DNA from 3 places in the Peribacillus sp. FSL R5-0717 genome. Region 1 is predicted to be linked to each of the others. Evidence: riboswitches for the same ligand, from Rfam matches in the RefSeq annotation. Region 1 holds a riboswitch; each other region holds the start of a gene.
What was found. A riboswitch is a leader RNA that binds a small molecule or an ion and turns the genes downstream of it on or off. The one in region 1 is predicted to bind cobalamin.
Positions count from the first base shown of each region.

Region 1 (10,764 bases):
AATGCGATATATGGAGAAAAAAGCTCCATCGAAGGACTTTCAGGTATGCAGATGACAACCTATGTTGCAGTTGCATGGATGGCGCGCGCTTTTTATTTCAATAATATTGACCGCGAAATCGCCACTGAAATTAAAGACGGAAAGGTCGCCATTGAAATGATCCGGCCTTATAACTATTTAGGCATGAAAACGATGCAAGGACTTGGGGAAGGGATATTCCGTTTCTTCTTCTTCTCGATTCCGGGGATGCTGCTGGTTGCTTTCATTTTTCCTATTGAATTGCCGCGCGATCCGGCTGTGTGGGGGATCTTCGGCATTTCCTTGCTGTTCAGCTTCATCATCAATACACAAATTAACTTATTGACGGGAATCACTACCTTTTTCTTATATAATAATGCCGGATTGATCCGCGCTAAAAGGGTTATCATTGATTTATTTTCCGGTCTGCTGCTGCCAATCAGTTTCTACCCGATATGGGCGCAGGAAGTGATGAAATATTTACCCTTTCAAGGGATCAGCTATGTACCAAGCATGATTTTTACGAATGGGTACAGTTCAGGCGAAATTGGCATGGCGCTTTTACAGCAGTTAATTTGGTGCATCATTCTCATAATACCGATTCAGCTTTTATGGATAGTCGCAAAAAAACAGCTGATTATTCAAGGAGGTTGACGGGATGTTTTATGTATCGATGTTTTTTCAATATGTGAGTCAGTATATGAAAACAAGATTGCAATATAGAGCGGATTTCTTCATGGAAATCCTATCAGATCTGCTGAATCAGGTCGTGAATCTGGTATTTATATTGGTCGTTTTCGGGCATACCCAATTTTTAAGCGGCTGGAGCCGTGAAGAAATCATATTCATTTATGGGTTTTTCCTTATTCCATTCGCCCTTTTTTCTGCCTTTTTCAACATTTGGGATTTTAATGACCGCTATATCGTCAAAGGTGAAATGGACCGGATATTAACAAGACCGATACATAGCCTTTTTCAAGTCATTTTAGAAAGAATCGAGCTTGAAGCGTTATTTGGTGTTGTAACCGGTTTGATCATCATATTCTATTCGGCGATTTCATTGGATTTGCAGCTTGCGTGGTATGACCCGATTCTTTTCATCGTTTTTGCAATAGGCGGGGCACTTGCCTATGCAGCCATATTCGTTGCGATAGCAAGCATTGGGTTCTGGTCGGATGCGAAAACATCCATCATGCCAATGATGTACAATATCGGGAACTACGGGCGCTATCCTGTAGATATTTATAATAAGGTCATCCGTTTTGTCCTTACATGGGTGCTGCCATTCGCGTTTGTCGGTGTCTATCCGGCATCTTATTTCCTAAGAAAAGAAGAATGGTATGCATATGCATTTGCCACACCTGTAATTGGGGTTGCCTTTTTCGTGATATCCATTTTCATATGGAATCAGGGAGTGAAGAGATACCGCGGGGCAGGGAACTGAAAGAACCCCTTCAACAGATTCATGTTGAAGGGGTTTTTGTTTAGTTCCGTTTTTTCTTTCTTTCGATATATCTTGCTTGGGCTTGAACATATTGCTGTTTTTCCTCTTCCGTTTCCGGAATGACCTGAGGTACGTTTGTCGGCTTACCGTCTTCATCAATGGCAAGCATCGTTAAAAAAGCGCGTGCCGTAAGCTGTTTTTCACCTGTTAATAGGTTCTCTCGCTCCACTTTCACGAATACCTCCATTGATGTGCGATGAGTACAGGTGACATAAGCTTCAAGGTTGATCGCGTCCCCTGTTTTGATGGGGGCCAAAAAATCAAAAGAGTCGCTTGAAGCAGTCACAACGGGTTTTCGACAATGTCGCATAGCGGAAATGCAAGCTATTTTATCGACATAGGCCATTACTTTTCCGCCAAAGATGGTATTATGATGATTTGTATCCGGTGGAAAAACAAGGTCGGTTAAAAAAGTCCGTGACTGCTGTGTTGGATGGGCAACGTTCTTTTCAATCATTTGCCTGCTGGTTTACTAAAAGGTTTTTACGGACGACTTTTGCTGCTTCGACCATGTTTTTCAGGGAAGCGACGGTTTCCGGGATACCCCTTGTTTTCAGGCCGCAGTCGGGATTGATCCAAAACTGGTCTTTATCCAATACCTTGATGCCCCGTTCAATCATATCGACCATTTCTTCCACTGCCGGCACACGCGGGCTGTGAATATCATACACCCCCAGGCCAATGCCTTTTTCATATGTTTTTTCCTCGAATGCGGAAGCGAGCTCCCCATGACTGCGGGATGTTTCGATGGAAATTACATCGGCATCGAGGGAGGAGATGACATCCATGAAACTGTTGAAGTCGCAATAGCACATATGCGTGTGAATTTGGGTTGTATCCTCCACGCTTGATGTGGATATCAAGAATGAATTCACTGCCCAGTTCAAATACTCGTCGCGATCGCTTTTTTTCAATGGCAGACCCTCTCTAAGTGCAGGCTCATCAACCTGAATCATTTTAATTCCAGCAGATTCCAAGGCAATGACTTCTTTTTCTAAAGCGAGCGCCAGCTGATAGCAAACATTCTCCCTGGAAATATCATCACGGACGAAAGACCAGTTCAAAATCGTAACAGGACCTGTCAGCATTCCCTTCACCGTCTTCTTCGTCAGTGATTGTGCGTATACACTTTCCCTGACTGTCATCGGTTCGATGAAATGGATGTCGCCGAAGATGACTGGCGGTTTCACGCAGCGGGATCCATAGGATTGTACCCAACCCTTTTCTAAAAAGATGAATCCACCTAATTTATGACCGAAGTATTCAACCATATCAGTCCGTTCGAATTCCCCATGAACGAGAACATCTAAACCGATTTCTTCTTGGATTTCGATCCACCTGCCGATTTCTTCGTTAACGAATGTTTCATATTGCTTGGCTGTCCATTCTCCTCTATTGAATTTCCCGCGTGCTTGTTTAACTTCAGATGTCTGCGGAAAGCTTCCGATCGTAGTCGAAGGGAGAAAAGGCAATTTGAAAAATTCCTGTTGTTTTTGGTAACGGTCTTTAAATGGAAGCTGACGGCCGGCGGTCCTGTTTTTAACCTTTTCGACATTGGATTGTACAGACCCGTGTTTTCGGATATTCGAATTGGCTAACGTTTGAATCGTAAATTTATTGGCATCGACTTTTTCGGCGATTGCTTCAATGCCTTGATTATTCCCTTTGACCAAAAGTGTGATTTCCTCAAGTTTCTCATCAGCGAAAGCAAGTGCCTCTTTCACTTCTTTTGAAAGGGCGGTTTCATTACGAACGGTCACCGGGACATGAAGCAGGGAACAAGAGGGTTGTAGCCAGATTTGGTCCTCGGCTACCTGTTTCTTAAGTGTCTCGATCAATTCGATTTTTTTGGATAAATCAGATAGCCAAATGTTTTTTCCGTCAATCACACCCGCTGCAAGTACTTTGTCCTTCGGGAAACCGAATGCCTCAAGGTTACTTAAATTCCTCCCTTTATCATGTACAAAATCAAGACCGATCCCTTGGACTTGTAATTCGATGACTTCTTGGTAATGTTCCACCGCATCAAAGTATGTTTGTAGCATGATGTTCAGGTTTGGTGCTGCTTCATTCAGTTTTTCATAGAGGTAAGTAACGGTTTGCATATCATCCTTGGAAATGGATGAAACAAGGGAAGGCTCGTCCATTTGTACCCACTTCACGCCTTCTTGCTCCAACTCCCGCAGGATTTGCGTGTATAGGGGAAGCAGGCTCAGGATGATGCCAGGGATTTCTTCTTTATTGAAGCCTTTTGAAAGGGAGATGAAAGTATAAGGTCCGATCAACACGGGCTTCGTTTCAATCCCTAGCTTTTCCTTGGCTTCCCGATATGCTGTAAGTGGTTTATTTTCTGTTAAAGTAAGCTGCGCCAGTTTTAATTCAGGGACAATATAGTGATAGTTCGTATTGAACCATTTCGTCATTTCTGAAGCGATTTCATCATTGTTTCCCCGGGCCATTGAATAATAAACGGAAAGGGGGACACTTCCGCCTTCATAAGCTGAATAACGTTCAGGAACAAGACCGAACATGACGGACATATCGAGCATTTGATCATAGAAAGTGAAGTCGTTTACAGGGATGATATCAATGCCCCGTTGCTTCTGTTTTTGTAAGTTGCCTATACGGATGGCCTTTAGTTGTGCCGTAAATTCCGCTTTATCGATTTTACCTGACCAGTATGCTTCCAATGTACGTTTCCATTCACGATCTTCCCCGATTCGAGGGTAACCCAAACTGCTGCTCTTCAAAATTCCCATCCTCCTACATTCAATTGATCGAACAATAAAAAAAGCATTCCTAACCGTCAAAAAAGAAAGTTAGAAATGCTTAAAATAATAAAGTTGCATGCAAAATGCCCCTTACAATTATAAGGTCCCTAACACCTCCCTATCTCCCGTAGGTTAAAACAGTGTTGTCGAAATAGGCAGGTCTCCTGACTTAGGGAATATCATTAGCGGCTGGCCTTCCCGATCCGTTGATCAGTGGCATATCGAAAGACGCTAACATTCCCATTACAGTGGCGGGACCGTGCCGGAATTACACCGGACTTCCCTTTTAATCCTAATGAAAATTAGGAACCTATTTCCACATATGAAATTTTGTAAAACCTGCCTTGTTAACTGTTTGCAGGTCAAAGATTTATAAAATAAAAACTATTATAAAAATTTAGACAATCTTAACATATCCGACCAAAAGGGTCAACATGGAAAAAGGATTAGGGAAAGTTTCCGTTTAATGCGTTTGTCGGTGATAAGGCTGATTCCTAAAAAGAATATATTGTTTGGACAGGGAGTATGTATAGAGGAAGTGGCGTTTTGAAATGGGGCGTGGGGGATGACTTTCTACATCTTGATTGCAGGGATCATTTTTTGCATGGTGATGAGCATTCGTACGTTATTTCTTGTTGAGTCGAGAGGAAAGAAATTTTCTCTTGAAGATATGCTGTGGCTTGGCAATTTATATGCGACGATATTAGTTGGATTTGCACTGATATATTTATTATACGAGCTTCAGAATCATTCGGTGATTCTTGATATGGGCAATCGGTTGGATGGGACTTTCTATGAGCAATTGAAGACTTCTTTTTATTTTAGTGCGATGACGATGTTTTCTGTAGGGTATGGAGATATAGCCCCGATTGGCATGGGAAGGATGATAGCTACCATTCAGGCCTTCATTGGGTATACACTGCCGGCAGCGTTCGTGATTCGTACGGTGATCGATCTGGAGCAGAAAGATAGGAAGGATAAATGAAAGTTGTGTTTCTTTCGATTATTGGGTACTCTTACCATAATGAAAGAAATGGAGGGTTCAATATGACTGTTAAAATTGGCGAAAAAGCACCTGATTTCAAACTCCCTGCAAACAATGGTGAAATGGTTTCCCTATCGGATTTTAAGGGGAAAAACATTGTATTATATTTTTACCCAAAAGACATGACGCCAGGTTGCACGACGGAGGCCTGTGATTTCCGGGACCATAATGAGCAATTCGAGGAATTGAACGCGGTCATCCTTGGTATCAGCCCAGATCCAGCGGCACGTCATGAAAAATTCATCGAAAAACATGGATTGCCTTTTCTGCTGCTGGCTGACGAAAATCATGAAGCGGCTGAATCATTTGATGTTTGGCAATTGAAAAAGAACTTCGGCAAGGAGTATATGGGCATTGAACGTTCAACTTTCCTGATTGATAAGGCTGGAAATGTAGTCAAAGAATGGCGTAAAGTAAAGGTTAAAGGCCATGTCGAAGAAGCGCTTGAAACTCTTCGCGAATTCGAAAAATAAGGGATAGGCAGATGAAGGATGAGAGGATAACGAAGCTTGCAGCCAGGCTGGTTCATCATTCGATACAATTACAGCCTAAAGAGAGAATCCTCATACGGGGGCATATCAACACGAAACCATTATTAAAAGAGTTGATTGATGAAATATACAGAGTGGGTGCTTATCCATATGTGGAACTCGAGGACGATGAGATAAGCCGCCACCTGTTACTAGGGAATGTGAAGGAGCAGCTTGACACAGCTTCACAATGGGCCTTGAAGAAATATACGGATATCGATGCGGTCATCATCATCACTGGGGAAGAAAACAATGCGGAAATGACTGATGTTCCCATCGAGAGGCACCGTCTTCAAGGGGAGGCCATGAATTCCCCTACACTTTTTTATGTAAACAACCGACGTTGGGTCTTACTTAATTATCCCACCAAGGCATCAGCGCAAAAAGCCGGCATGACCTTCAATAGATACGAAGACTTTCTTTTGAACGTATGCACGATGGATTACGGGAAAATGGAGGCGGCTTTGAAGCCGTTAAAACATTTGATGCAACGTACTGACAAAGTCAGGATCGTTTCACCAAGGACAGATTTGACCTTTTCCATCAAAGGCATGCCGGCCGTCATATGTGCCGGAAAAAAGAATTTACCGGATGGGGAAGTATTTACGGCACCCATAAAAGATAGTCTCAATGGAAGGATATCCTTCAACACACCCACAACCTATGAAGGAATTACCTTTAGTGATATAGAATTAAACTTGAAAAAGGGGAAAATCATTAAAGCGACTTCCAATCGTGATCTTGAAATGAACCAAATTCTGAATATTGATGAAGGGTCCCGGTTTATAGGGGAGTTCGCTATTGGAATCAATCCATACATATTGGAACCTATGGACGATATTTTGTTCGATGAGAAAATAAGCGGGAGCCTGCACTTGGCTCTTGGGCTTGCCTATGATGAAGCGGATAATGGAAACCGGTCATCGATACATTGGGATATGGTCTTGATCCAGCGTCCGGAATTTGGGGGCGGTGACATCTATTTCGACGACGTCCTGATCAGAAGGGATGGCTTTTTTGTTTTGCCGGAATTACAAGCATTAAACCCAAATTCTTTAAAATAAAGCCTTTTTTAATAAGGATGAGGCTTTTGTCCAACTCAAAAAGGGGACACCCGAATATGCTTTATTAAGGGAATACCTCCTCAGAGAAAGTTGCGCGGGACACATAGAGCCCGTGTTTTTTTATGTTAATAAAAGGGGGAGATAAACATGTTAATACTTTCGACTGTCATTCCGAATGAAGGTATCCAAATGAAAATGATGAAAGCTTTTCCTGATTTGAACTTCATTTATCAAAAAGAATGGAAAGGTGGGCCGCTTCGTGAAGCGGAAATCTTAATTACATATGGTGAAGATTTAACTGAAGAAATCATTGAGAAAGCAGCGAACTTGAAATGGATCATGGTCATGAGTGCAGGGATGGAACTATGCCATTTAAAGCCATCGAGGAACGAGGCATTATGGTGACCAACGCAAGAGGCATACATAAAATCCCGATGGCCGAGTATACGATAGGGATGCTTTTGCAATATGAAAAGAAATTGAAGCTGCTTATGAAGAATGAAAAAGAAGAATTGTGGGATAGAAAGATTGAAGTAGGGGAATTAAATTGCAAGACCATGCTCGTATTGGGTGTAGGAGCAATAGGAGGGGAAGTGGCTCGTCTTGGGAAAGCCTTTGGGATGAAGACGATAGGAGTGAACCGGAGCGGGAAACCGGTGGAATCCATTGATCACGTGTATGACCTGGATCATTTATTGGAAGCCATACCGGGAGCCGATTATATAGTATCCGTCCTGCCAAGTACGGATGAAACGAAGGGCCTTCTGCAAAAAGAACACTTCAAAGCCATGAAAGAATCTGCAGTATTCGTGAATATTGGCCGCGGCGACTTGATTAAAGATGAAGTGCTGATCGAAGCCCTGGATGCCGGGGAATTGTCTCATGCCATCTTGGATGTATTTGATCCGGAGCCTTTAGGAAAAGGGCATCCGTTTTGGAGGATGGAGAATGTTACAGTCACACCGCATCTTTCAAGTAAAAGCGGAGAATATTTACCAAGGACCTTTGCTATATTCGAAAAAAATATGCGTGAATACCTGAAAGCTGGAAAAGACTTCACCAACGTAATCGACTTATCTAGGGGATACTAAGTTCAATGCAAAAATGGGAAAGAATCAAGTCTTCATGAATAAACTAAAAAAGAATGGTTAAGCCATTGAATTATTGACAAATTCAACGGATAAAAGGTACACTATTTATAAACATTACAATTTAAGAATGCATACTTAATGAGAAAAAGAGGTGGATGACGGTGTCTGAAGTTCAGTTAAAAGAAGCGTTGGATTCCTTAAAAGATACCGGTGTAAGAATAACTCCTCAACGCCATGCGATACTTGAGTATTTGATAAGCTGCATGTCCCACCCTACCGCTGATGATATATATAAAGCGCTGGAAGGCAAGTTTCCGAATATGAGTGTGGCAACGGTTTATAACAACCTGCGTGTGTTCCGTGAGGTAGGTTTGGTAAAAGAACTTACGTATGGGGATTCTTCGGCAAGGTTTGATTTTGTGACGACGAATCATTATCATGTAATTTGCCAAACTTGCGGTAAAATTGTGGACTTCGATTATCCTGCATTGGATGAAGTCGAGCATTTCGCAGCACAAGTCACTGGTTTCAATGTTAGTCACCATCGGATGGAAATCTACGGCGACTGTATGGATTGTGCGAAAAAAGAATCGCATTAAAAAAAGTTCCTCCACTTGGTTGGAACTTTTTTTCATGTTTATGAAGAAATGATACAATTGTTAAAGCCTTCTTGAAAGGGAATTCAGCTAATCGACTTAATCATGCAGGCTTTTCCGGTTATATTTTTCATTGAATTCTTCGCCTTCCAACTTTTTGTCAAGTGTCAATGGTTCTTCACAATGCATGCAAATATCTACGCGTCCTAGTATTTTTGTAGGTTTGCTGCAGTTAGGGCAGACAACCTGGATCGATTTTGTAGAAAGCATTCCAATCCAGAAATAAACCCCTGTGCTTGCGATTATGAATAAAAGGCCCAGCCCCATGAAAATCGTCATGACAACAGGGTGTGTTTTGAAGAAAAGCCCAAGGTACATTACGATAAAGCCAATGAAAATCAAACTCAAAGCAAAAGTGCGTATTTTATTGATTTTGCTAGAATATTTAGCCATGGATTGTCCCTCCTAAAATATAACTTTAACTATAACATAAACAATGGATGGAACAAAAAAGAAATAAAGGATACATATTACTTTTGAATTGAAATGGTTTGGGGTAAGGGAACTAAGCAGGAATTTGAAGAGTATTGTCGAAAATCTAAAAAAAAGGTTTTGGAGGAATTTATGATGGAAGATATCCTTCGCCCGATTTATCAAGAGCGAGCAAGTTTAAAATCTACACTTGGAATCTTGTTAGTAGAAAAAAGAGATGATAATAGCCCGATTACCGATACGTTTGACTACATCCTTTTTGTAATTGCAGACGAAGCAGAAGAGGCCGTGTTTTTAAAACACTACACATACCAGGATAAAAAGGCGGCCCTGCATATCGTAAAGGAAGACCAATTAAAAGAATGGCTCCTATTAGGCACGAACCGCAAAGTGGTTGACTGGATATATAACGGGAAGGTCCTTTTTGACCGGAACGAATATCTGGACCGTTTGAAAACCGAAATCCGGGAGTTCCCCTTCTATGGAAGGAAGTTAAAGATGGGGATGGAGTTCGCGAAGTTAATTCGCAGGTACATGGATGGGAAAAGCTTCTTTGAAAAAGGCCATCATCTTGAGGCATACAATCATATCGTTCATTCCCTGCATCATTTGGCACGTTTGGAGATAATAGAACAGGGCTTTTATCCGGAGGTTACTGTCTGGAACCAAGTGAAGCATATGGAACCTGAAATTTACAAGCTGTATAAAGAATTGATCAGCAGTGAGGAAACGCTCGAAAAAAGATTGGAGCTTTTATTCCTTGCGAGCGAATTTCTTATATATTCGAGGACGAATGCAGGTTCACAGCATTTGGTCGAAATAATGGGAATGAAAGAAGATCCGTGGACGATTGCAGAGCTTATGGAGCATCCGGAAGTTAAGTTTTATTCAGTAGACCTAGGCGTTTTATTGGAATATTTGATAGAGAAGAAGGTAATCGATGTAATCAAAGCGGAGACAAAAGGGCACGAGGTATATCATCGGTTTTATCGTGTATCAAAAAACTTTTAAAAAAATGCATTTTTATTGTTGACCAATAATAATATAGGTGTTATATTAATACATGTCGCTGCGGGACATCAGCTTTCGCAGCTTCATCAAAACAAAAAAAAAAACATGTTGACAACAGAGTTGAAAACATGATAAGATGTAAAAGTCGCTTACGAAGTAGGCAACATCAAAAATGCTCTTTGAAAACTGAACAAAACAAAGCGCCAACGTTAAATTTTAAGTGAGCACACACTATCAAAAAAGCAAATGAGCAAGTCAAACATTTCTTCGGAGAGTTTGATCCTGGCTCAGGACGAACGCTGGCGGCGTGCCTAATACATGCAAGTCGAGCGAATCGATGGGAGCTTGCTCCCTGAGATTAGCGGCGGACGGGTGAGTAACACGTGGGCAACCTGCCTATAAGACTGGGATAACTTCGGGAAACCGGAGCTAATACCGGATACGTTCTTTTCTCGCATGAGAGAAGATGGAAAGACGGTTTACGCTGTCACTTATAGATGGGCCCGCGGCGCATTAGCTAGTTGGTGAGGTAATGGCTCACCAAGGCGACGATGCGTAGCCGACCTGAGAGGGTGATCGGCCACACTGGGACTGAGACACGGCCCAGACTCCTACGGGAGGCAGCAGTAGGGAATCTTCCGC
Region 1 is NZ_JBBOOF010000001.1:3,397,989-3,408,752, forward strand. It holds gene NYE65_RS16385 (ABC transporter permease) at 1-672, shown strand, start outside; gene NYE65_RS16390 (ABC transporter permease) at 677-1,462, shown strand; gene NYE65_RS16395 (acyl-CoA thioesterase) at 1,503-1,979, opposite strand; gene metE (5-methyltetrahydropteroyltriglutamate--homocysteine S-methyltransferase) at 1,972-4,281, opposite strand; cobalamin riboswitch at 4,431-4,622, opposite strand; gene NYE65_RS16405 (potassium channel family protein) at 4,859-5,278, shown strand; gene bcp (thioredoxin-dependent thiol peroxidase) at 5,341-5,811, shown strand; gene NYE65_RS16415 (aminopeptidase) at 5,823-6,932, shown strand; gene NYE65_RS16420 (hypothetical protein) at 7,080-7,337, shown strand; gene NYE65_RS16425 (D-2-hydroxyacid dehydrogenase) at 7,298-8,023, shown strand; gene perR (peroxide-responsive transcriptional repressor PerR) at 8,179-8,622, shown strand; gene NYE65_RS16435 (YgzB family protein) at 8,719-9,072, opposite strand; gene NYE65_RS16440 (nucleotidyltransferase-like protein) at 9,247-10,122, shown strand; rRNA gene NYE65_RS16445 (16S ribosomal RNA) at 10,387-10,764, shown strand, end outside.

Region 2 (10,764 bases), 1.5 Mb from region 1:
TGACCTCTAAAGTGGTGATTACGGCACTGATCTGTTTTTTTCCTATTTTGGAGAATACGGTGATGGCCATAAAGTATACGGATACGCAGAAGCTGGAACTGTTCAAAATGCTTGGTGCATCACGCTGGCAAACCTTGATCCATTTAAAGATACCTGCCGGGATGCCTGGGATTATAGCAGGGCTTCGAGTAGCGGTCGTTTTGGCAATTGTAGGTGCGGTTGTTGGAGAGTTTATCGGCGGAAGTGACGGATTAGGAGCGGTGATCATCGCTTCACAGGGAATGATGGATACACCATTGATGTTCGCGAGCTTGATATTGTTAACGGCCATGGGAATGGTTCTATATCAGGCAGTGCAACTTATGGAAAAGAAATGGGTCAAACGATTTATAAAGGAGACGGAGAAAAAATGAAATCAAAAATTATGCTAATGGGTTTATTATTTTTGATAGCAATAATTACAAGCGCTTGTGGAGCGAAGGAAGAGGCAACCAAGGAAGCAGGCTCAGAGAAAATACAGCAGGTCAGAGTAGCGAATTGGAGTAAGCCGATAACTGAGCAAACGAATTTATTGGTGGATGAGAAAAAACACTTTTTCAAGGATAAAGGATTGGACGTTTCGGTTATTCCAGGAGAAGGTGGCGGGGATGCCATTAAAAATATTGTTTCTGGACAAGCTGACATTGCGTTTACAGATCCCGGCTCTCTTTTCTTTGCATTAGACAAAGGGGAAAAGCTGAAAGTGATTTATAATATCTATCCCCAAAATGTGTTTAACATTGTATCGCTTAAAGACAAAAAAATAAATAAGCCACAGGATCTTAAAGGGAAAACAATTGGTGTATATAGTTTAACAAGCGGGACGCGTCAAAATTTATTGGTACTTTTGCATCAGGCTGGACTTTCGGAAAACGATGTAAAAATCGTGGAGACGGGATTGTTGAATTTTGCTCCTTTGATGCAGGGAAAGGTGGATGCAACAGCAGCAACGGATACTGGATTAGCCGTTGCTAAACAAAAAGGATTGGATGAAGTAAATGTCATGGAAGTAAAAGATTATTTGAATGTGCCTAGCGATGTATTTGTTGTCACAGAAAAGACGTATGATGAAAAGAAAGACGTTCTGAAAGAATTTTTGGAGGCTTATAGTAGCAGTGCACAGTGGATGATCAAAAATCCGGAGGAAGCCGCTAAACTAGCATCTGAATATGCCATTGATGGAAAAGATGAACAACAAAACTTGAAAATTATTAATTTGAGAAATATTTCGAGTGTATCCTCTGAGGGGACTGATAGTAAGGGGCTAGGGGTACTTGATACATCGGTTTTGCAAAAAGGGGCAGATGCGTATCTGCAATTAGGACTAATTGAAAATAGCATCGATATGAAAGAGGCAGTGCGTGACGATCTTCTTCCTAACAAAACGGAGGAGAAAAAATGAAAAAATTTCAGGGGAAAGTAGTACTGGTGACGGGAGCTAGCCGAGGAATTGGAGCTAGTATTGCCCGTGCCTTTGCGAGAGAAGGGGCACTGGTTATCATCAACTACCTGCAAAATCACGAGGCCGCTGAACAGGTTGCCGTGGATTGTACTAAACTGGGCGGTGAAGGATGGGCTATACAGGGTGATGTCACTTCTGAATCGTCCGTCAAACAGATGATCGAACAAGTTTTGGAAGCGGGGAAAATTGATGTTCTCGTGAATAATGCCTTCAAGTCTTACATTTTTGATGCTGACAATCGAAAAATGTCATGGGAGCTAACATGGGAAGATTATCAGGCGCAAATTGATGGGGCTTTACGCTCGACACATTATATGTGTCAGGCAGTCTTACCCATTATGAAAAAACAGAGCAATGGCAGCATCATCAATATGATCAGCAATTTAGTTCAAAGGCCGATTGTACCTTACCATGAATATACGACAGCAAAAAGTGGACTTATGGGGTACAGCCGTAATTTAGCTGCAGAGCTCGGGGCTTTTGGAATCAGGGTCAATTGTGTGGCTCCGGGGCTTGTCTATCCAACGGATACAAGCAAGGATACAAAAGAAGAGTTGAAGGACCTCATCATATCCCAAACTCCACTCCGCAGAATTGCAGCACCAGAAGATGTAGCAGGACCCGTGTTGTTCCTGGCATCAGATTGGAGTCAGTTTATGACAGGGCAAACTTTATTTGTAGATGGCGGGCTTGTGATGTGACAACAAGATAATCATTAAATCACTACTTGGTAAGTAAATATACATTTCATTTACTTCATTTATTTAACCAAATCTTCAAATATTATGCTGTCGTTGAGCAAGAGGGGGGAGATTATCTGTGAGCTTTCCTGATCTAGAGAATTGCTTTACAGATGGTGAGACAGTATCTCAGGCTGTATTAATGGCTGAGGATGTAAATGGTAAAATGCAGAGCTTATGAAGGAGATACATAATAGCTCCAAGTAAGGCAGATGTATTTAATGTTCTGAAGGAGGTAATTTATAGGGAGGCTGTTTAAGTCTCTCTTTTTGTTTGGAATTTGGGAGCTGAAATGCTCCTTTTTTTATAGTCTCTGCCTACTGATTTTACGAGAGGCACAGCAAAATCTTTTTTGTTTTTCAATTTAAATAGTACCCGCTTAGTATTTTATAATGATGGTGATAAAAATAGAAAATAACTTCCGTTGGGAATGAATGTTAAATGAAGGGAGGAAGTATGATTATTATCTAAAGGAAATAATACTGAAATATTATATTTTTCGATTGATTCCACCAATTCATGAATGAAAAATATTGTGTGTTAGGATATAATATATTATTGTATTGGAGATTCAGTGTGGGATTTCCTTTTTTTATGGGTTTTATTTGTTTATCTCCCCAATGAACCGGGAAATAAATTATGGTTGTATATGTTTTTATAATAATATTAAAGTTAAGTAGAGGGGTTTGGTTTAATGGAGATGTTAGAAAAATTTATTAGTGGGACAAATGATGTGTTATGGTCTTCCATATTGATCATTATGTTGGTTGGATTGGGCCTTTATTTTACTGTCCGCACGAAGTTTGTCCAATTCAGAATGGTAGGGGAAATGTTCAGGCTTTTGGGAGAAGGGGCTGCTGCGGATAAAAAAGGTGTAACATCCTTTCAGGCATTTTGCATAAGCACGGCATCGCGGGTAGGAACGGGTAACCTTGCAGGTGTTGCCATCGCGATCACGACGGGCGGACCTGGAGCCGTTTTCTGGATGTGGTTAATAGCATTGATCGGATCTGCTTCCGCATTCATTGAAAGTACACTTGCTCAAATCTATAAAGTCAAGGATGGGGATGCATTCCGCGGCGGTCCTGCTTATTATATGGAAAAGGCATTGAATGCCCGTTGGATGGGCATCACTTTCGCCGTGTTGATTTCGCTTACATTTGGATTGGCTTTCAACTCGGTACAAGCCAATACGATTACAAGCGCATTCAATGAATCGTTTGGGATTGAAAAGTGGGTTACGGCAATCATCTTGGCTATGGTCACGGCTGTCATCATTTTTGGCGGGATCAAAATGGTTGCAAAAGTCTCTGAAGTCATCGTTCCGATCATGGCAGGAGCCTATGTAATAGTGGCTTTGATTATCATCATCATGAACATTACCGAGTTACCTGGTGTTTTTGCTTTGATCTTTGAAAGTGCATTCGATGGAATAAAAGAAGTGGCTGGCGGAGTACTGGGAGCTGCCATGATGCAGGGAATCAAGCGCGGCCTATTTTCAAATGAAGCCGGGATGGGTAGTGCGCCAAATGCTGGTGCAACGGCTGATGTCAGTCATCCCGTCAAACAAGGGCTCATTCAGTCTCTAGGTGTTTTTGTCGATACGCTCATCATTTGCAGTTCGACAGCCTTCATCATTTTGTTTTCCGGTCTTTATACATCGAAGGAAACGGACGGTATCGTCCTTACCCAAAATGCCCTCGGAACGGCATTGGGATCTTGGGCAGGTATTTTCCTTGCCATTATCGTACTTTTATTCGCCTTTAGTTCCATTGTGGGCAACTATTATTATGGAGAGTCGAACATCGGCTTCATCAATGAAAATAAGGTTTGGCTGAATGTCTATCGTGTCGCAGTCGTAGGAATGGTGATATTCGGTTCGCTTGCCTCACTGGATTTTGTTTGGGGACTGGCTGACTTGCTTATGGCCCTTATGGCCATTATCAACCTGATTGCCATAGCATTACTAGGGAAAATTGCTTTTGCTGCACTGGCGGATTATCAAAAGCAAAAGAAAAGTGGGAAAAATCCAGTTTTCCATGTGAACAATATTAAAGGTTTGAAGAATGTGGAATGTTGGGGTGACCCATCCGATAATGTAGATGTGAAAAAGGAAGCCTAAGTACTCATTAAGCTTACAAGTAAGTCCTTGAAAGGGGATTTTACTTGTAAGCTTTTTTCGTCTTTTCCCTCCTTTTTTCATCATTATTGAATATTGCTTCGTTTTTTACACAAAATACCTTTGTCTTTAATACTGCAATGATAATTTAAAAACTAGGAGTGAAAAAAATGGATAGGAAGCAATCAAAAAATGAATCTTCAGAAGTTGCCGGGAGAATATATGATGTCAGCGATTATAAACGGGAAGATCCTTTATCTTCTGGACTGGCTCGAACCCACGAACAAGTCTCGGATACTTATGCGGAAGGCGAGATAAAGGCAGTCATTGATGATGTAAACGGAAGAGATATTGAGATTAAAAAAGAAAAGGAAGAAAAGTAATATTGAGGTTTTTGTTTTTGAACAAGGATTATCGCTGATATTTTAAAGATATATCGGGTCCCCTAGCTTCTGGAAAGATGAAACAGAAGTTAGGGGATCTTAATTAATAAATTTTTTCTGTTTCCAAGTTTTGAAGCAATTCTTCCTTCGTTCTTGGGAAAAGGTCCCTTTCTGCAAGATTCCTTGTTTGAAGAAGGGCTTGAAACATTTCAAAAACCCACGGTTTCTCCAGATGTGCCTGCAGCAAAACGTCTTCATCATGGAAAACGGAAACAGGGTCCCCTTGGTATATGACCTTGCCATCGTTCATGACAACGATTTCATCAGCCCATTGGTAAGCAAAATTAACATCATGAGTTGAGAGGATTATCGTTTTGTCAGGGTGGTGGATACTGTCCAGCAGATTCATGATCTGTCTTGAGAAATAAGGATCCAATCCAGCGGTAGGCTCGTCCAGGAGCCAGACATCGGGCTCCATGGCAAGTACCCCTGCGATGGCGACCCGTTTTTTTTGCCCAAGGCTCAAAAAATGGGTAGGTCTATCTTTTAGTTCGGTTACTTCCGTTTCAGCCATTGCCCAATTTACTTTCTCCTGCACTGTAATTCTATCCCATCCTAAATTCATTGGTCCAAACGATATATCCTGTTGTACATTAGCGGAAAAGAGCTGAGAGTCGGGATCTTGAAAAACGATACCGACTTGCTTTCGTAATGATAATAATGCTCTACGGTCATATTTCATTTTCTTGCCCTTAAATCTGATCTTTCCTGCAGTAGGTTGTAATAGACCATTTAAATGGAGGAATAAAGTCGATTTGCCAGCACCATTATTGCCTAATAATGCAATTTTTTTACCTTGTTGGATCGTTAACGAAAGTCCTTTTAAAGCGAAGGTTCCATCTGCGAATTGATGGGTGAGGCCTTCTATATGAAAAATATGCTCGTCCATTGTTGGGTTGCCTCCAATTTACAAATATCCATTAATAAGGATTAAGCTTCCTAGTATGACAATCGCAATCAGCCAATTGCGTGAGGAATAGGTGTAAGTATCCTCGATATAGGAAAGGTTCTCCTGATAGCCTCTTGCGTTCATGGCCATCGTCAACTGTCCAGAGCGCTGCAATACTCCTAAAAATAATGATGAAATTAGTAATCCGAGAGATCGAATGCCTTTCCTAAAGGAACCATACCCCAGCCGTGAAGCTTGTGATTGGTGAATGGCCAAAGCCGTATCTAAAAAAATAAAGATGAATCGATAGGTCAATTCTATTAAATCGACCAATAACGAAGGCACTTTAAGTTTTCGCAGCACGGATAGGATGACGGTAATGGGTGTAGTTAAGGTAAGGAAATATAAACAGCTGATGCTGCAGAATACGACAGTGATCAAATTGGCCACCGTACCAAAGCTGTCATCGCTGATGAATATTTGCCAATTCCCGATCTTCCAGGACCACCATATATTCGAAATCGAAGTGAATTTACTAGTGAAAGAAAAAAGGATGGTAATGGTTCCTGATAGTATAAAAAATCCTGGTAATAGAAGTAATTTAAGATAATAAGAAAGCGGGATTTTTGCCGCGAAAATGATTAAAGCACTCATCACCGTAAAAGTGATGAGCGAAACGGCCATATCCCTTACCGTTAACGAAAACAGCAAAAGAGAGAGTGCAAAAACCATCTTTTCCAACGGATGTACATCCTTTAGCCCATTGAAATAGGCATATTTATCAATGAGTAACATGCTTCGATTTTTCGGCCAATTCTTGTTTGGTTTGCTTATTCCTTTGTCTCATCACACCAATGAAGTATCCAATGAAACCGGCTCCGATTGCAGCTTGAAGCGCAAATAATAAGCTTTCGGTTTCTGCACCTGGCGGCTCCCAAATACTGTTGAACCATGGCTTGTATTCCGGATGGATCTTAGTGATGGCTTCCTCAGCTTCGCCGTCGGCACCGCCAAATTCCGTTCCTTGTTGGGTGATTAATGGTAAGGTTGCAAGAATGACAACCAGGAAAAGCAGCAGTAAACTTTTTTTCATTTTAACGGGCCTCCTTAGATAAAACTCGCAGCAATTTCAATTCGCCTAGATTGTATTTTTTCAAGAAATTCATTACGACGACTGTCAATAACCCCTCACTGATGGCCAAGGGAATTTGGGTCAGGGCAAAAATCCCTGCAAATTTAACGAAAGAGGCCATGAATCCTCCTACTTCGGATGGGAAAGCAAGAGCAAGTTGAACGGAAGTTACCACATAGGTGCCCAAATCACCAAAAGCAGCTGCCAAGAATACGGCAAGTGAAAAAGACCATCCCAATTTAGTTGCGCCCTTGAAGACAAAGTAAGCAATGAAGGGTCCGCAGACGGCCATGGAGAATGCATTGGCCCCTAATGTCGTCAATCCTCCGTGTGCCAGTAAAACAGCTTGAAATAACAGAACGATGGAGCCGACTACACTCATGGCCAATGGTCCGAATAGTATGGAACCTAAACCAACTCCGGTAGGGTGCGAAGAACTTCCCGTAACGGAAGGAATCTTTAGGGCCGATAATATAAATACAAATGCGCCCGATAGGCCAAGTATCATTTTTGTTTCTGGGTTTTCCCTTACTTTGGACCTAATGGACCGGTAACCCAAGATTAAAAATGGAAGCGTCACGGCCCACCAGAATATAGCCCATTCTATGGGTAAAAAGCCCTCCATGATATGCATGGCCAATGCCCGTTTCGGGACAAAAAGCAGTAAAATGACAAAATAAATAATTTTCCAATTGGTTCTTTTCATTCTTTCTCCTTTCAACACTTTTAATTATTCTGATCAATCTTGAGAAGAAAAGCGGCGCCCAAACTAAAAAGCACTTCTCTCAAAGGAAAGAAGTGCGTAATGAACAGGAATTTTGCAGCATGAACCAACCATGGGCCATTTTGCCTGATCCGCACGCCCATCCTCGTAGGCTGAAACAGTTTCACGCTTCATGGCAGGTCTCCTGGCTTTGGTTCATCATCCCATTACATCCTTCCCATCTCATTTGACAGTGGATTAAAGTTAACGTAATGGAAATTCCCTTTACAGTGGCGGGACCGCTCCGGATTTTCACCGGCTTCCCTTTTAAGCTGAATTTCGAGAAATTCAACACCATGAAACTTATGTAATTATTTAGAAAATTCTCGTATAGTGTACCATAAAGAAATAATTCCAGCTACACTATCTTTTTTTTGGGCCGAATTTTGTTGCGAGGAAAGGATTGTAACTGGTTTTACACGTTTAAACTTTTCTAAACAGTCGGAATAAACTATTGAATTTTGACAAAGTTGTTATATGATAGATTAAGTTAGTTGGAAATGTATAATAAAACCAAATATTTCATTTTAAAAGTGCCCTTGTGTGAATAAGCAAGGGATAATAGGGAAATCGGTGAAAATCCGATGCAGCCCCCGCTACTGTAAACGCTGATGAAATTGTCGATAGCCACTGGCAAGATGCCGGGAAGGGACAAAGTAAAATGAAGCGTAAGCCAGGAAACCTGCTTTTAAAATTGTATGATACTTTTCGGAGGGAAAGGTAGAAGGACTATGACGATTTTGGGAGGATTTGGCATGCTTGCCTTTGGCTTCTCATTCATATAGTTTTTTTAAAACCTTGACTCTTATGTTAAGGTTTTTTATTTTGCCTTTTCCCTGAACTCAGGAGGAAGAAGATGACTACTTGGAACTTGACGGGTACAAATACGCATCTGTTGATTTGTAATGGGAGCAGCTGCATGAAAAAGGGCGGGGAAGAAGTAACCCAAGCGATTCGTGATGAAATTGCTTCAAAAGGACTGGATCTGAAAATCCATACAACGAGGACACGCTGTAACGGAAGATGTAAGGATGCCTGCGTTGTGATTGCCTATCCCCAAGGAAACTGGTATCGAGTGGAAACGCCTGATTTCGGTCGGCAGATCGTCAGTAATCTCGATGATGGTGACTTTGTTCCACAGATGATCTATCAGTACAATGACGGGGAAATGACCCCTAATCCAGATTTTCCTGCTCATACGGGTATTTCAAAGAACAAAGCGTAAAAGGAGATGTCTTAATGAGTACAAACGGTAAATTATTCGTCGTGGGCTTTGGGCCCGGGAATTTTGAACACATTACCAAACGTGCCGTCGAAGCCCTTCAAGAAAGTGACTACATCATTGGTTATAAAACTTATGTTGAACTCATTCAGGGACTGCTAACAGATCAAACGATCATTAGTACGGGGATGACTGAAGAGGTATCACGTGCACAGGAAGCAGTGAAACAAGCGGAGCTGGGAAAGAAAGTGGCGGTGATTTCCAGTGGGGATGCCGGAGTTTACGGGATGGCAGGGTTGGTTTATGAAGTATTGATTGAAAAAGGCTGGAAAGAAGAAACTGGAGTGGGCATTGAAGTCATTCCTGGCATTTCTGCAATCAACTCATGTGCGTCTTTACTTGGGGCGCCCGTCATGCACGATTCGTGTACGATCAGCCTCAGTGATCATTTAACTCCTTGGGAACTGATCGCTAAAAGGGTTGAAGCAGCTGCAATGGCAGACTTTGTCATTGCACTTTATAATCCGCGCAGCGGCAGGCGGACCCGGCAAATTGTTGAAACACAGAAGATTCTCCTTCGCTACCGCTCGCCGGATACACCTGTAGGGTTGGTGAAAAGTGCTTATCGCGATAGGCAGGATATTGTCATAACCAATTTGCAGGATATGTTGAATCACGATATTGGAATGTTGACAACCGTCATTATCGGTAATTCATCCACCTTTTTATATGACGACAAAATCATCACACCAAGAGGCTATCAGAGAAAATATACGCTGAATTCGGAAAAGCAAACATTGAAGCCGCATCAGCGACTGCAAAAAGAAGCGGAACCGTGGGCATTAGATCAAGAAGCCTTAACAGAGTCCGCTGGAGGAGTTGGATTACTTACAAAAGCACCAGAAAAGAAGCCAGCTTCCTTTGAAATGGCAATGGAGGCCCTGTCAAGAGTCAAGGGTCAAGCCGTTAAGCAGTCCATTCAGCCGATTGTTCAGCAAAAAATGGAGTCGGTATTCGAACTTGCCGTTAGTCCAGGTGTGGCGAATAAACAATTCACTCCCAAACAAATGATGACACTTGCGGAAGTTGTCGGGGAAAAGGGAACGATGGAGTATACGCCAAATCATAAAATCGTCTTAAAGATCCCGACAATGGATCCGGAAGTCATTACAGGGAAATTGCAATCAGCAAACTTTCTTTTGTCGCCGATTGGGGATGTACTGACTTTAAAAGCCTGTGATTTCTGTGATGGTGAAAAAGCGGAATCCATTCCTTATGCGGACGAAATACACCGGGTGCTTGGCGGAATGAGCATGCCCAAGGAACTGAACATCGGTTTTAATGGGTGTGGGATGGCTTGTTATAGTGCTGTGATGGATGATATCGGGATTGTCTTCCGAAAAGGGAAGTTCGACTTATTTCTTGGAGCTAAACCGGTTGGAAGAACAGCCCATCCGGGTCAGCCGGTAGCGGAAGGCATTGAACCGGAACAGCTTGTAGAACTGATCACGGACATTGTCGGCGAGTATAAGCAAAATGCCCATCCAAATGAGCGGCTTTTTAAATACTTCAAACGTTCGAAAAAGATACAGAATTTTTCATATCAGGACATCGCTCCCAAAATAAACATAGAGCCTGCGCCTTGTGAAGACTAATCAAGAGGGGGAAAGTAAATGAAAGCAGTTTTGTTCGTAGGACACGGAAGCCGGTTGGCTTCGGGAAATGAAGAAGTCCGTCATTTTATTGAAAATATGATTCCGGCAATGGACGGGCGTTTCCTAGTGGAAACGTGCTTCTTGGAATTTGCGGCACCGAATATATCCAAAGGAATCGATAATTGTGTAAAACGAGGGGCTACTGAAGTTATCGTCATACCGATCATTTTGTTGCATGCAGGACATTCGAAATTACATATCCCAGCTGAAATAGAGGATGGGAAAACAAAGTATCCAGAA
Region 2 is NZ_JBBOOF010000001.1:4,928,158-4,938,921, forward strand. It holds gene NYE65_RS23605 (ABC transporter permease) at 1-413, shown strand, start outside; gene NYE65_RS23610 (ABC transporter substrate-binding protein) at 410-1,441, shown strand; gene NYE65_RS23615 (SDR family oxidoreductase) at 1,438-2,202, shown strand; gene NYE65_RS23620 (alanine/glycine:cation symporter family protein) at 2,936-4,363, shown strand; gene NYE65_RS23625 (YozQ family protein) at 4,531-4,743, shown strand; gene NYE65_RS23630 (energy-coupling factor ABC transporter ATP-binding protein) at 4,847-5,692, opposite strand; gene cbiQ (cobalt ECF transporter T component CbiQ) at 5,711-6,487, opposite strand; gene NYE65_RS23640 (energy-coupling factor ABC transporter substrate-binding protein) at 6,474-6,785, opposite strand; gene NYE65_RS23645 (energy-coupling factor ABC transporter permease) at 6,787-7,530, opposite strand; gene NYE65_RS23650 (hypothetical protein) at 7,594-7,722, opposite strand; cobalamin riboswitch at 7,706-7,901, opposite strand; cobalamin riboswitch at 8,102-8,291, shown strand; gene NYE65_RS23655 ((2Fe-2S) ferredoxin domain-containing protein) at 8,444-8,812, shown strand; gene cobJ (precorrin-3B C(17)-methyltransferase) at 8,827-10,464, shown strand; gene NYE65_RS23665 (sirohydrochlorin chelatase) at 10,483-10,764, shown strand, end outside.
Region 2: it holds a riboswitch for cobalamin, as region 1 does, so the genes downstream of both, NYE65_RS23655 ((2Fe-2S) ferredoxin domain-containing protein) here and metE (5-methyltetrahydropteroyltriglutamate--homocysteine S-methyltransferase) in region 1, are expected to answer to the same signal.

Region 3 (10,764 bases), 280 kb from region 1:
TCACCCTATAGGGCTCGATAAGATATAAATCAAGTAAGCGTAGAATGTCATGAATCGGTTCCAATCGGTGGCGTAAAGCTAGTAGGAAAGGGAAATCCATGTTTTTGATTTTTATTTATGAAATAGATCTCTACCGTTTTACTCCACTCCCCCTTAGCGGGAATTTTACAAAAGCCTATAGGGCCCCTTACGTAAAAATGGACAAGTCATTAACGGAAATCAAATTCGACTGACTTTATTACAAGCATGACCTGTATGCTTTCGCCTACCTCCTTATAATTGACTTCCCTCACATGATAGCTCAATCAACTATTGCACCAATTCTTCTCTCTTAAAGCATTTTTCCTTCGTAAGATAAGAAATGAATAGCCCTCGATTTGTCGTTTATATTATCCATATAGATAGAACAAAGGACTCATGCTATAATTTAGTGCGTTAAAAAAGAAATGAACACACATATATATAAAAAGAAGGAGTGTTTCTTTGAATACATCTGCATACAAAACGGAATGGTTCGGCAACGTTAGAGGAGATGTTCTTTCGGGAATTGTCGTTGCCTTGGCATTGATTCCAGAGGCGATTGCCTTTTCGATCATTGCTGGCGTTGACCCAATGGTTGGTCTATATGCCTCATTCTGCATTGCCATCGTCATATCCTTTGTCGGCGGAAGGCCGGGAATGATATCGGCTGCCACTGGCGCAATGGCACTCGTCATGGTCGACCTTGTTAAAGATCATGGCTTGAACTATTTACTTGCTGCAACCATATTGACTGGTTTGCTGCAAATTTTACTAGGGGTTTTAAAAATCGGGAAATTAATGAAGTTCATTCCGAAGCCAGTCATGACTGGTTTTGTGAATTCTTTAGCCATCTTGATTTTCACGGCACAGCTCACCCATTTCGTGGGCGAAACATGGATCATGTATGTCATGACAGCCGTTTCATTAGCTATCATTTATCTTTTTCCGCTGATCACGAAAGTCATACCTTCACCACTTGTCGCCATCATATTCATGACGATCGTTGCAGTTACCACGGGGGCTACGGTGCGGACGGTTGGGGATATGGGGCAATTGACCGAAGCGCTTCCGATGTTCATGCTTCCAGACATCCCTTTGACCTTCGAAACTTTGGCGATCATTTTCCCTTATTCCATTGCCCTTGCGTTTGTTGGACTGCTTGAATCGTTATTGACGGCTCAAATTGTCGATGAGATGACTGACACGGACAGTAATAAGAATAAGGAAGCCAAAGGCCAGGGGATTGCGAATATCATCGCCGGATGTTTTGGCGGCATGGCAGGATGTGCGATGATCGGCCAATCCGGTATCAACATTAAATCTGGTGGAAGGGGCAGGCTCTCGACATTTGTAGCGGGCGCATTCCTTATGGTATTAATCGTGGTATTGAATGATGTACTTATCAAAATACCGATGGCTGCACTTGTCGCAGTCATGATCATGGTTTCAATCGGGACATTTGACTGGTCTTCCCTAAAGAGGCTCACTAGAGCTCCTAAGTCGGATGCAACCGTGATGATCGTGACGGTCCTCATTGTCCTTTATACACATGACTTATCAAAAGGCGTATTTGCCGGAGTGCTTTTAAGCATGATTTTCTTCTCGGCTAAAATTTCTAAAGTGGCAGTAGAGAAAACGGCAGACATCCAGGCTAAGAAAATCACTTATCGTATCAGCGGACAAATATTTTTCGCTTCTGTCCAGGACTTTGTTTCAAAGTTCGACTTCAAGGAAAAAGCCGATGCAATCATCATCGACTTCTCCCATTCCAAGATCTGGGATGCTTCAGCAGTCGGTGCTGTCGATACGGTTATTCTTAAATATCAGCTCTTGGGAATACCTGTCCAAGTCCAAGGACTCGATGAAGAAAGTTCTACATTGCTTGAAAAACTCGCCACCTCAGAAAGTAAAATATCTTAAAGAAGTAAAATTCTGCTGAATAGAAACTTTTCAAACCGACAAAATAGATAACATGAATCATTTCCTTTTGAAAGGAGCGAAAAGCATGACACCCGAGCAGGATTATACGGCAGCAAATCTGTCACCGGATTTATTGAAGGAACTGAAAAGCTTTGAAAGCAAACTTGGCGAGGAAGCCAATAAAGAATTGATTGTCATCGCCTATGAAAAAGAAAAGGAATCTTTAAATTAAGAAAAAAGACTCAAACACCCTTAATGGGATGGTTGAGTCTTTTTTTGAATGTACAGAAAAAGGGTGCCCAAGTTTTTAACGAGCAACCCTTTTCCTGTATTATTTGCTGAATACGTCGGTTAAGACCGGCACGATTTGTTTTTTACGCGATACAACGCCTTCCAAGACGGCGATGTTATTGTTTAATGAAACGTCATATGCCTTTTCAACCGCATATGCCGCTTTACCAAGAGCCAAGGCAACGGAATCATTAGTCAGGATATCCGTTACGACGAATAGGAACAAGTCCAATTCCTTCACTGCGATGACCGCTTCAATCGCTGCTTCCAATTCTGCTTGCTTAGCAAGGACTTCGTTCGGATCAACGGCATTGACCTGTGCTATTTCCACTTTAGCCATTCCCATGGAGAATTCCTTGGCATCAAGAGTGATGAGCTGGGCAATCGTTTTGTCGCTTAAGTCAGCTCCCGCTTTCAACATTTCCAAGCCATATTTTTCAGCGTCGACTCCTGCAATGGCAGCCAGTTCCATTGCTGCTGCAACGTCCTGCTCCGTGCAAGTCGGGGATTTGAACAATAAAGAATCGGAAATGATGGCAGACAGCATAAGACCTGCGATTGCTTTAGGGACTTCAATGCCGTTTTCTTTATAAATTTTATTTAAGATGGTTGCCGTACAGCCAACTGGTTCTGCACGGTAATATAATGGATCGCTTGTTTCAAAGTTAGCGATACGGTGATGGTCGATAACTTCCAACACACGGACTTGGTCAATATCTTCAGCACTTTGCTGGCGTTCGTTATGATCGACCAGGATTACGCCATCAGCTTCCCCTGCAACTTTTTCCACAAGACGGGGAGCATCGAATTTGAATTGGTCCAATGCATATTGAGTTTCACCATTCACTTCACCCAGACGAACTGGTTCAGCGTTGATACCTAGCTGTTTTTTAAGATCTGCATAAGCGATTGCTGAACAGATTGTGTCTGTATCCGGGTTTTTATGTCCAAAAACTAATACTTTTTCCAAGATTTTATCCCCTTTTTCATAAATATTTTTCCGCGAATCCCCTCAGTGCAATAACGGAGAGCCACCTTTACTAGACACTTTATTTTAACACAAAATCCCGTAAAATCAGCGCTTGATTTATCCATTCCCCCATAAAATCTTTCATTCCCCCACCCTCTTCCATCACTTTGTCAATAGATAAGGGTTGGTTTTTTTCAAATATATTAGTTGAATTATCATCGTATATGGCTTACGATAATATAAGCAGAAATACTAGATATTGATTACATAAACAATTCCAATAACTATATATAGAATTTTTATAATCCAAGGTGCCAGTGATGGCTGAAAAGGGAATCCGGTGTAAACCCGGAACTGTCCCCGCAACTGTAAATGTGACGAAATGAGAAAACCACTGTATAGCTCTCTATACGGGAAGGACTCAAAGTAGGATGATCATGAGTCAGGAGACCTGCCTTGAATTTTTCACGTTTCTTATTCTTCGGGGATTGAGATGATGAAACGATAGTATAACGGCTATTTTTTCATGCCTCATTTATTCTATCGTTTGATCCGCTCAATTCTTTGGGCGGTTTTTTTATTTTAGCGGAAGTTAACAAGGAGGATTATTAATGACTCAAACATATAACTCTACCATAAGTGAAAATGACACAGAAGCGAAATCCATCCAGCTTGAGATGTTATCGAAGGAATTCGAAGGCCGTCTCGATATGGAAAAGTTCAAAAAGCGTTTTACAAAATGGCTTGATCGCAAAAGTGACTCAACCGAAGAACAGGCATCAAAAAAACTGATTCAGCTCGCTCTTGAAGGCGTGGATATCGATGCCCCGGATTGGACTTTCGTTGCTGCAGCAGAACTGTTGAATACAATGTATAGGGATGCACAAGCCAATCGAGGTTATGAAGGCAAGAGTTATGGCCCGTTCTATGAGCTGATCACAGAACTATCCCAGCTATCGGAAGGTCAGCGTTATCCCATTTATAAACCAGAACTGCTATCTTCATATACAAAAGCGGAAATTGAGGAATTGGGATCGGTGATCGACCCGGAAAAAGATAAATTATTCTCTTACATAGGCATCTACTTATTGAATGACCGTTATCTGGCCCGCCCAAAAAAGGACAAGGTCTTCGAACTGCCGCAAGAACGTTTCATGATCATCGCGATGGAAATCATGCGAATGGAAAAAACGGAGCACCGCCTGCAACTGATAAAAGAAGCATACTGGGCCATGTCCAACCTTTATATGACCGTTGCGACTCCTACACTCTCCAATGCAGGTAAAACACATGGACAGTTAAGCTCCTGCTTTATCGACGCAATTGAAGATTCCATCGACGGAATTTACCTATCAAACTACGATGCGGCAAAAGTATCTAAATTCGGCGGCGGTGTCGGTCTTTACGTCGGTAAGGTTCGCTCGCTTGGTTCCGATATCCGCGGTTTCTCTGGAAACAGTTCCGGCACGACGCCCTGGATTCGACTATTCAACCAGACAGCTGTAAGTGTCGATCAATTGGGGCAACGTAAAGGTGCCATCGCGATTTACTTGGATGCCTGGCATAAAGATATCATGAGCTTCCTCGATTTGAAGACTCAAAACGGGGATGACAGATTAAAAGCACATGATATTTTTACAGGTGTATGCATACCGGATTTATTCATGGAGGCTGTACGCGACAGAAAAGAATGGTATCTTTTCGATCCGCATACCGTTAAGCAAACCCTTGGATTTTCACTTGAAGATCTTTATGACGAAAAGAAAGGCGAAGGAAGCTTCAGGAATCATTATGCACTTGCTGTCGAGGCCGCAGAAAATGGCACGCTTCCAAACTATAGCTTTGAAAAAATCAATGCGATGGACATCATGAAAAGCATCATGATTTCTCAATTAGAAGAAGGCGTACCGTATATGTTCTACCGCGATGAAGTGAATCGGAAGAATCCGAATAAACATAAAGGTATGATTTATTGTTCTAACCTTTGCACGGAGATTGCCCAAAACCTAAGCCCTTCGACGATCACGGATGAATATGAAACAGAAGATGGAGATGTTGTTGTGGTTCGTAAAAGCGGCGATTTCGTTGTCTGCAACCTTTCATCCATTAACTTGCCCCGAGCGGTGGGCAGCGATGTTCTGGAAAGATTGATTCCCATTCAGATCCGTATGCTGGACAATGTCATTGATGTGAATAATCTTCCTGTCAAACAAGCATCCATCTCGAACAAACGGTACCGGGCAATTGGTTTAGGAACGTTTGGATGGCATCATTTACTTGCCACACAGAATATTTATTGGGAATCCGATGAGGCTGTTCGCTTTGCAGATGCTTTATACGAAAAGATCGCTTACTTAACTATCAAGGCATCCAACGAACTGGCCAAGGAAAAAGGATCTTACCCATACTTTGAAGGTTCTGATTGGCATACAGGGGACTATTTCGAACTGCGTGACTATACAGATCAAAAATGGCTGGATTTAAAAGCAGACGTGCAGGAGCACGGAACCCGTAATGGCTATTTAATGGCGATTGCCCCCAATTCATCGACAGCCAAAATCGGTAATTCCACGGATGGAATCGATCCTTTGTATGAAATTGAATTTTACGAAGAAAAGAAAAACTTCAAATTCAAGGTGACCGCACCAGGCTTGACGCCAAATACGTATGAATATTATAAAAAGACGCGATTCAATTTGGATCAACTGGAAAGCATCAGGCAAAATGCAGCCCGCCAACGCCATATTGACCAAGCAATCAGCTTTAATCTGTATGTACACAATACAATCAAAGCGAAGGTCCTTTTGGATATCCATTTAACGGCATGGGAAAGCGGGTTGAAATCAACGTATTATGTTCGTTCGACGTCTTCCGAATATGACAATGCCTGCGAAAGCTGTTCAAGTTAACGTCAATCATGACCCAGTAATCTATTCTTAAAGGAGTTTTCACGAATGACCAATCATATAAAAAAAATTCGGATGCTCGAACCGACGCATCCAACAAAGGCAACCGGTGTTTTCAAAGGAGAAGCTTCAGGCTTCCTCCTTTGGAACGATATACAGTATGAAAAATTCTATGATACCTATACACAGCTCATCAATAACTTTTGGAAGCCTTCGAGCGTGAACATGATTCAGGATAAAAAGCAGTGGGGCGAATTGGATGAAGATATCCAGGACGCTTTTCTCGATATCCTTACGATGATTGCTGGAATGGACAGTCTTCAAACGCCAACTTTAGTAGAGATCCTTCGGTACATAAAAGATCCGGCGGCAAAAGCTATCCTGGCCAACATGGCCCAGCAGGAATCGATCCATAATGAGTCTTATTCCTATATCCTTGCTTCCTTGATTCCGGTAGGCAAGCAAAAACAGCTTTTCGACCGCATCAAAGAACATCCTGAAGTGATTAAGCGTAACCAACCGATCGTTGATGCTTATCAAACGTTCGTGGACGATCCCAGCCCTCAGCATTTATTCGAGGCACTGATCCATTCAACGAACCTTGAAGGGATTTATTTCTATTTGGCTTTCGCCTTTTATTATAATCTAGGACGCCAAAATCTAATGACCGGTTCAGCTACGATGATATCCTATATTCATCGCGATGAAATGGTCCATTTCGATTTCATTGGCATGCTCGTTCAAATCTTGATGTATGAATATCCTGAGTTAAATAATGAAGAAAACACGAAGTTCATCTATACAACGATTGAAAAAGCAGTCGAACTCGAAAAGGAATGGTCTGAATATATGCTCGAAGATATCCAAACGAAAGCCGATCTCGATTTGGAAGAATTCAATGAGTACATCGAATATATCGCCAACAAACGGTTACGTATGCTAGGCCTTGAAAATTTGTATAAAGAGTATGGCGAGAACCCGATGCCATGGATCAAAACGTTCGATGATGAATCCATCGGCCTTACCAAAACCGATTTCTTCGAACAGAAGTCAAGGACATACAGTCAAGTAAATGCCAGCAATGGGTTCGATGAGCTGTAAAATCGCCATTGTCTATCATTCTGCCGGCGGCAATACAAAAGCGCTTGCCGAAGCCCTCGCTGCCCTTTTACCTGAGGCTTTCTTATATCGAATGAATGAATTCGATTTACGTACATTGCCGGATTACGATGCCTTGATCGTCGGCACCTATACATGGGGCAATGGGGAGCTTCCCGCTAAATCAGCAGCCTTTTATAAAGAACTGGAACAGTTGCCTATTGCTCGCCTGAAAACGGGAGTCTTCGGCACTGGCGAAACCAATTATAATCATTTTTGTGGGGCGGTCGATCATTTCCGGGATATGTTATTTGCCAAGAGCCAGTTATTGGTGACATTGAAGATAGAACAGATGTATCAAGAATCAGACCTGCACAGACTTCAAAAGTTCGCTTCGCTATTCCAGAACTGACTGAAAGGGGATTGCGTTTTCGCATATCCCCTTTCAGTGTTTTTTTTAAAACTTGGCTCCCTCAATCATAGCAACGGTAAGCATGAAGTATAATGGAGAAAAAAGGAGATGATATCCAATGACTGAGAATATAACCCAGTTCCTTCCTATCCTTTTTATGCTAGTGCTTGTCGCATTCGTTATATTCATCGTGTTTTTCCTGTCAGGGCATTTTAATCGTACTAAACGGATCGAAGAAAAATTGGACAAAGCATTAAAGGAAATCGCCGAAAAAAAGGAAAAATAAAAAGACTCCAAAATCGGAGTCTTTTTTTTATATGCGTTCAATTATTTTTGAACGTTAGCAGCTTGTGGTCCACGAGCGCCTTGCTCGATTTCGAAAGAAACTTCTTGGCCTTCTTCAAGCGTTTTGAAGCCTTCACCTTGGATAGCTGAGAAATGTACGAATACATCGTCTTGGCCTTCAACTTCGATGAAACCGAAACCTTTTTCTGCGTTAAACCATTTTACTTTACCTTGTACCATGATAGTTCCTCCTGTGTTTGGAAAAATCCATTTTATTACTATTTTTGGTTCTGGATAATGTTTCAAGAGGAATCCTATTACAGTAAATCCTTCTATCAAACTTTTCCGAACAAAAATAATTACTCATATTATATCATGGAAAATCCTAAAAAAACAAGATTATCGCCGTAAATCAACCGACAAATTATCCTAAAATTCTACATATTCCTCTTCTTGCTTTGTCGGAAGCCTTCGTCCAATAAGTAGCGCTCCGCCTCAACCGGACTTTCGAAACATTCCTCAAGATTCGACCCTGAATAAACATTCCAAAGCAGGTCTTCCTTTTGAAGTGTAAGCTCTTGCTTTTCAGGGCCAATCCATGCCCCTTCCAACCTAGCGAACTCGTTTTCCTCTTCTTCAATTTCAGCCGGAGGTTCAGATAGGTAATCCACGCTTCTTTGGATCAATTCTTTTAATTCGGCTTCATTATAGTCACGTATATTGATAAACCCTTTACGGTCAGTGTCTTTTTTTCTCATTTGCCCTGCGTAAACGAACCCATTTCCATTGGGATGCAAGTGCTGAACGACGATCTTTTTCTCCTGGACGCTATCTGGATAATGGAAGTTCACACGTCCCAATGAAACGTCTTTTCGCTGTAATTCCGGAAAAGTTTCAATAATGCTCAATTTTTCTTCAAATGTTAACAAATTTCTTCCTCATTTCATTAGTTCATATTGTTTGTCGATTATAACACAGACTGATTAGAAACAATAATCCCCCTCTTCCATTATAATGTAATGAAAAGGAGTGATAGGATTTGATCATGAGAATTCGGGACCTGGAATCAGACTATGGCCAGCAGCTATTTAAACTGCAGAAAGAATCCTATAAGGTGGAAGCAGAAATGATCGGTTTTGCCGATATACCTCCTCTATTGGAAACATATGAACAATTCATACATTGCCATGAAACGTTTTTATGCTATTTAAAGGGTGATGCCTTAGCTGGTGCCATATCTTATACAAAAGAGAATGGCCAATTGCTGATTTGCCGAATGGTCGTCCATCCTGATTATTTTCGGCAGGGTATTGCGGACGCATTGTTGCATGCTCTCCAATTACACGTCGACTGGGAAAAGATATCCGTTTCGACCGGTAAAATGAACCTTCCCGCACGAAACCTTTACGAAAAAAACGGATTCACCCATAAAGAGGACGTAGAAGCGGCACCTCGCTTATTCATAAGCATATACGAAAAACAGCATTCATTTTATGTATGTCACGATAAAAAGCATAATGAATGAAATGACAATGATTACGGCAACCCATAGCCAGGCCAATGTCATATTCCCGGAGTCCATGGCGATATAAATCGCGGTCGGTATGGTTTGTGTCTGTCCGGGAATGTTACCGGCAAACATGAGTGTGGCCCCGAATTCCCCCAACGCACGCGCTGAACTTAAGATGGCACCTGTGACGATCGATTTGACCGCCAATGGGAGGCTTACAAACAGGAATAACCTCCACTCCCCGGCCCCGTCAACCCTTGCTGCATTTTCAATTTCTTCATCTATACCTTCAAAGCCCGTTTTAGCGGATTGGTACATTAGCGGAAAAGCTACCACGGTAGATGCAATGACCGCAGCCCACCACGTGAACATCAGGGGCTGGTCAAAAACCATTTCAATGAATTGTCCCGGCAGTCCATTCTTGCCAAAAATCACGATCAATAAAAACCCAACGACGGACGGCGGCAAAACAAGCGGCAATAATAACGCTGTTTCCAGCAGGACTCTTCCCCTGAATTGCTTTTTAGCCATCATTCGCGCCAGGAAAATTCCTAAAATGAAAACAAGGATACCCGATAGTCCCGCTACTTGTATCGATAGCCTGACTGGTGACCAAAAATCCCCTGTCATGATACTTCTCTCACACCACTATTAAATATCGGCATATGCAGGTCCTTATTCGGTTTCATTACCCAAACCGTTTCTTTTTCATTAAAGGCAGATTCCATTTCATTTTCTCCCTTTCTTTTTAAAATAACATTTAAGTTTATTTTTCTTGACATCTTGCTGACACAAAGGAACGTTAAAGTAAGAGTATCACAAATATAAAAATATTTTCATTCCAATAAACTTGAAAACTTTGAAGGAGTCGATTTTAATGGTAACAATTTATACTACCCCAAGCAGTTTAGCATGTCGTAAAGCAAAAGCTTGGCTTAAGAAGAACGAAATTTCCTTTAATGAACGTAACCTATATTCCCAACCTCTTTCTATAGAAGAAATAAAAGAAATTTTACGTAAAACGGAAGGCGGGACAGATGAAATCATCTCAACCCGTTCCAAAAAATTCAAAAGCCTGAATATCGATATAAATAATATACCACTTAATGATCTTTGCAAGCTTATTCAAGATAACCCGGATTTACTTCGCCGGCCAATCATTTTCGACCATAAGAACTTGCATGCGGGCTATAACGAAGAAGAAATGGGACGCTTCCTTCCAAGGAAGGTCCGTCATGTACAATTATGGCGGGCAATCAGCCAATTAGCTTAATCAGTTAACATTCTGCATAATAAGAGGTTGTCCATTAAATCGGACAACCTCTTATTATATCTTATCCGCTTTCTCTAT
Region 3 is NZ_JBBOOF010000001.1:3,673,605-3,684,368, reverse strand. It holds gene NYE65_RS17765 (SulP family inorganic anion transporter) at 484-1,941, shown strand; gene NYE65_RS17760 (hypothetical protein) at 2,027-2,173, shown strand; gene NYE65_RS17755 (manganese-dependent inorganic pyrophosphatase) at 2,273-3,202, opposite strand; cobalamin riboswitch at 3,495-3,675, shown strand; gene NYE65_RS17750 (ribonucleoside-diphosphate reductase subunit alpha) at 3,814-6,111, shown strand; gene NYE65_RS17745 (ribonucleotide-diphosphate reductase subunit beta) at 6,157-7,209, shown strand; gene NYE65_RS17740 (flavodoxin domain-containing protein) at 7,199-7,618, shown strand; gene NYE65_RS17735 (hypothetical protein) at 7,737-7,904, shown strand; gene NYE65_RS17730 (cold-shock protein) at 7,946-8,143, opposite strand; gene NYE65_RS17725 (hypothetical protein) at 8,341-8,832, opposite strand; gene NYE65_RS17720 (GNAT family N-acetyltransferase) at 8,949-9,428, shown strand; gene modB (molybdate ABC transporter permease subunit) at 9,390-10,043, opposite strand; gene spx (transcriptional regulator Spx) at 10,291-10,686, shown strand; gene NYE65_RS17705 (HAMP domain-containing sensor histidine kinase) at 10,741-10,764, opposite strand, start outside.
Region 3: it holds a riboswitch for cobalamin, as region 1 does, so the genes downstream of both, NYE65_RS17750 (ribonucleoside-diphosphate reductase subunit alpha) here and metE (5-methyltetrahydropteroyltriglutamate--homocysteine S-methyltransferase) in region 1, are expected to answer to the same signal.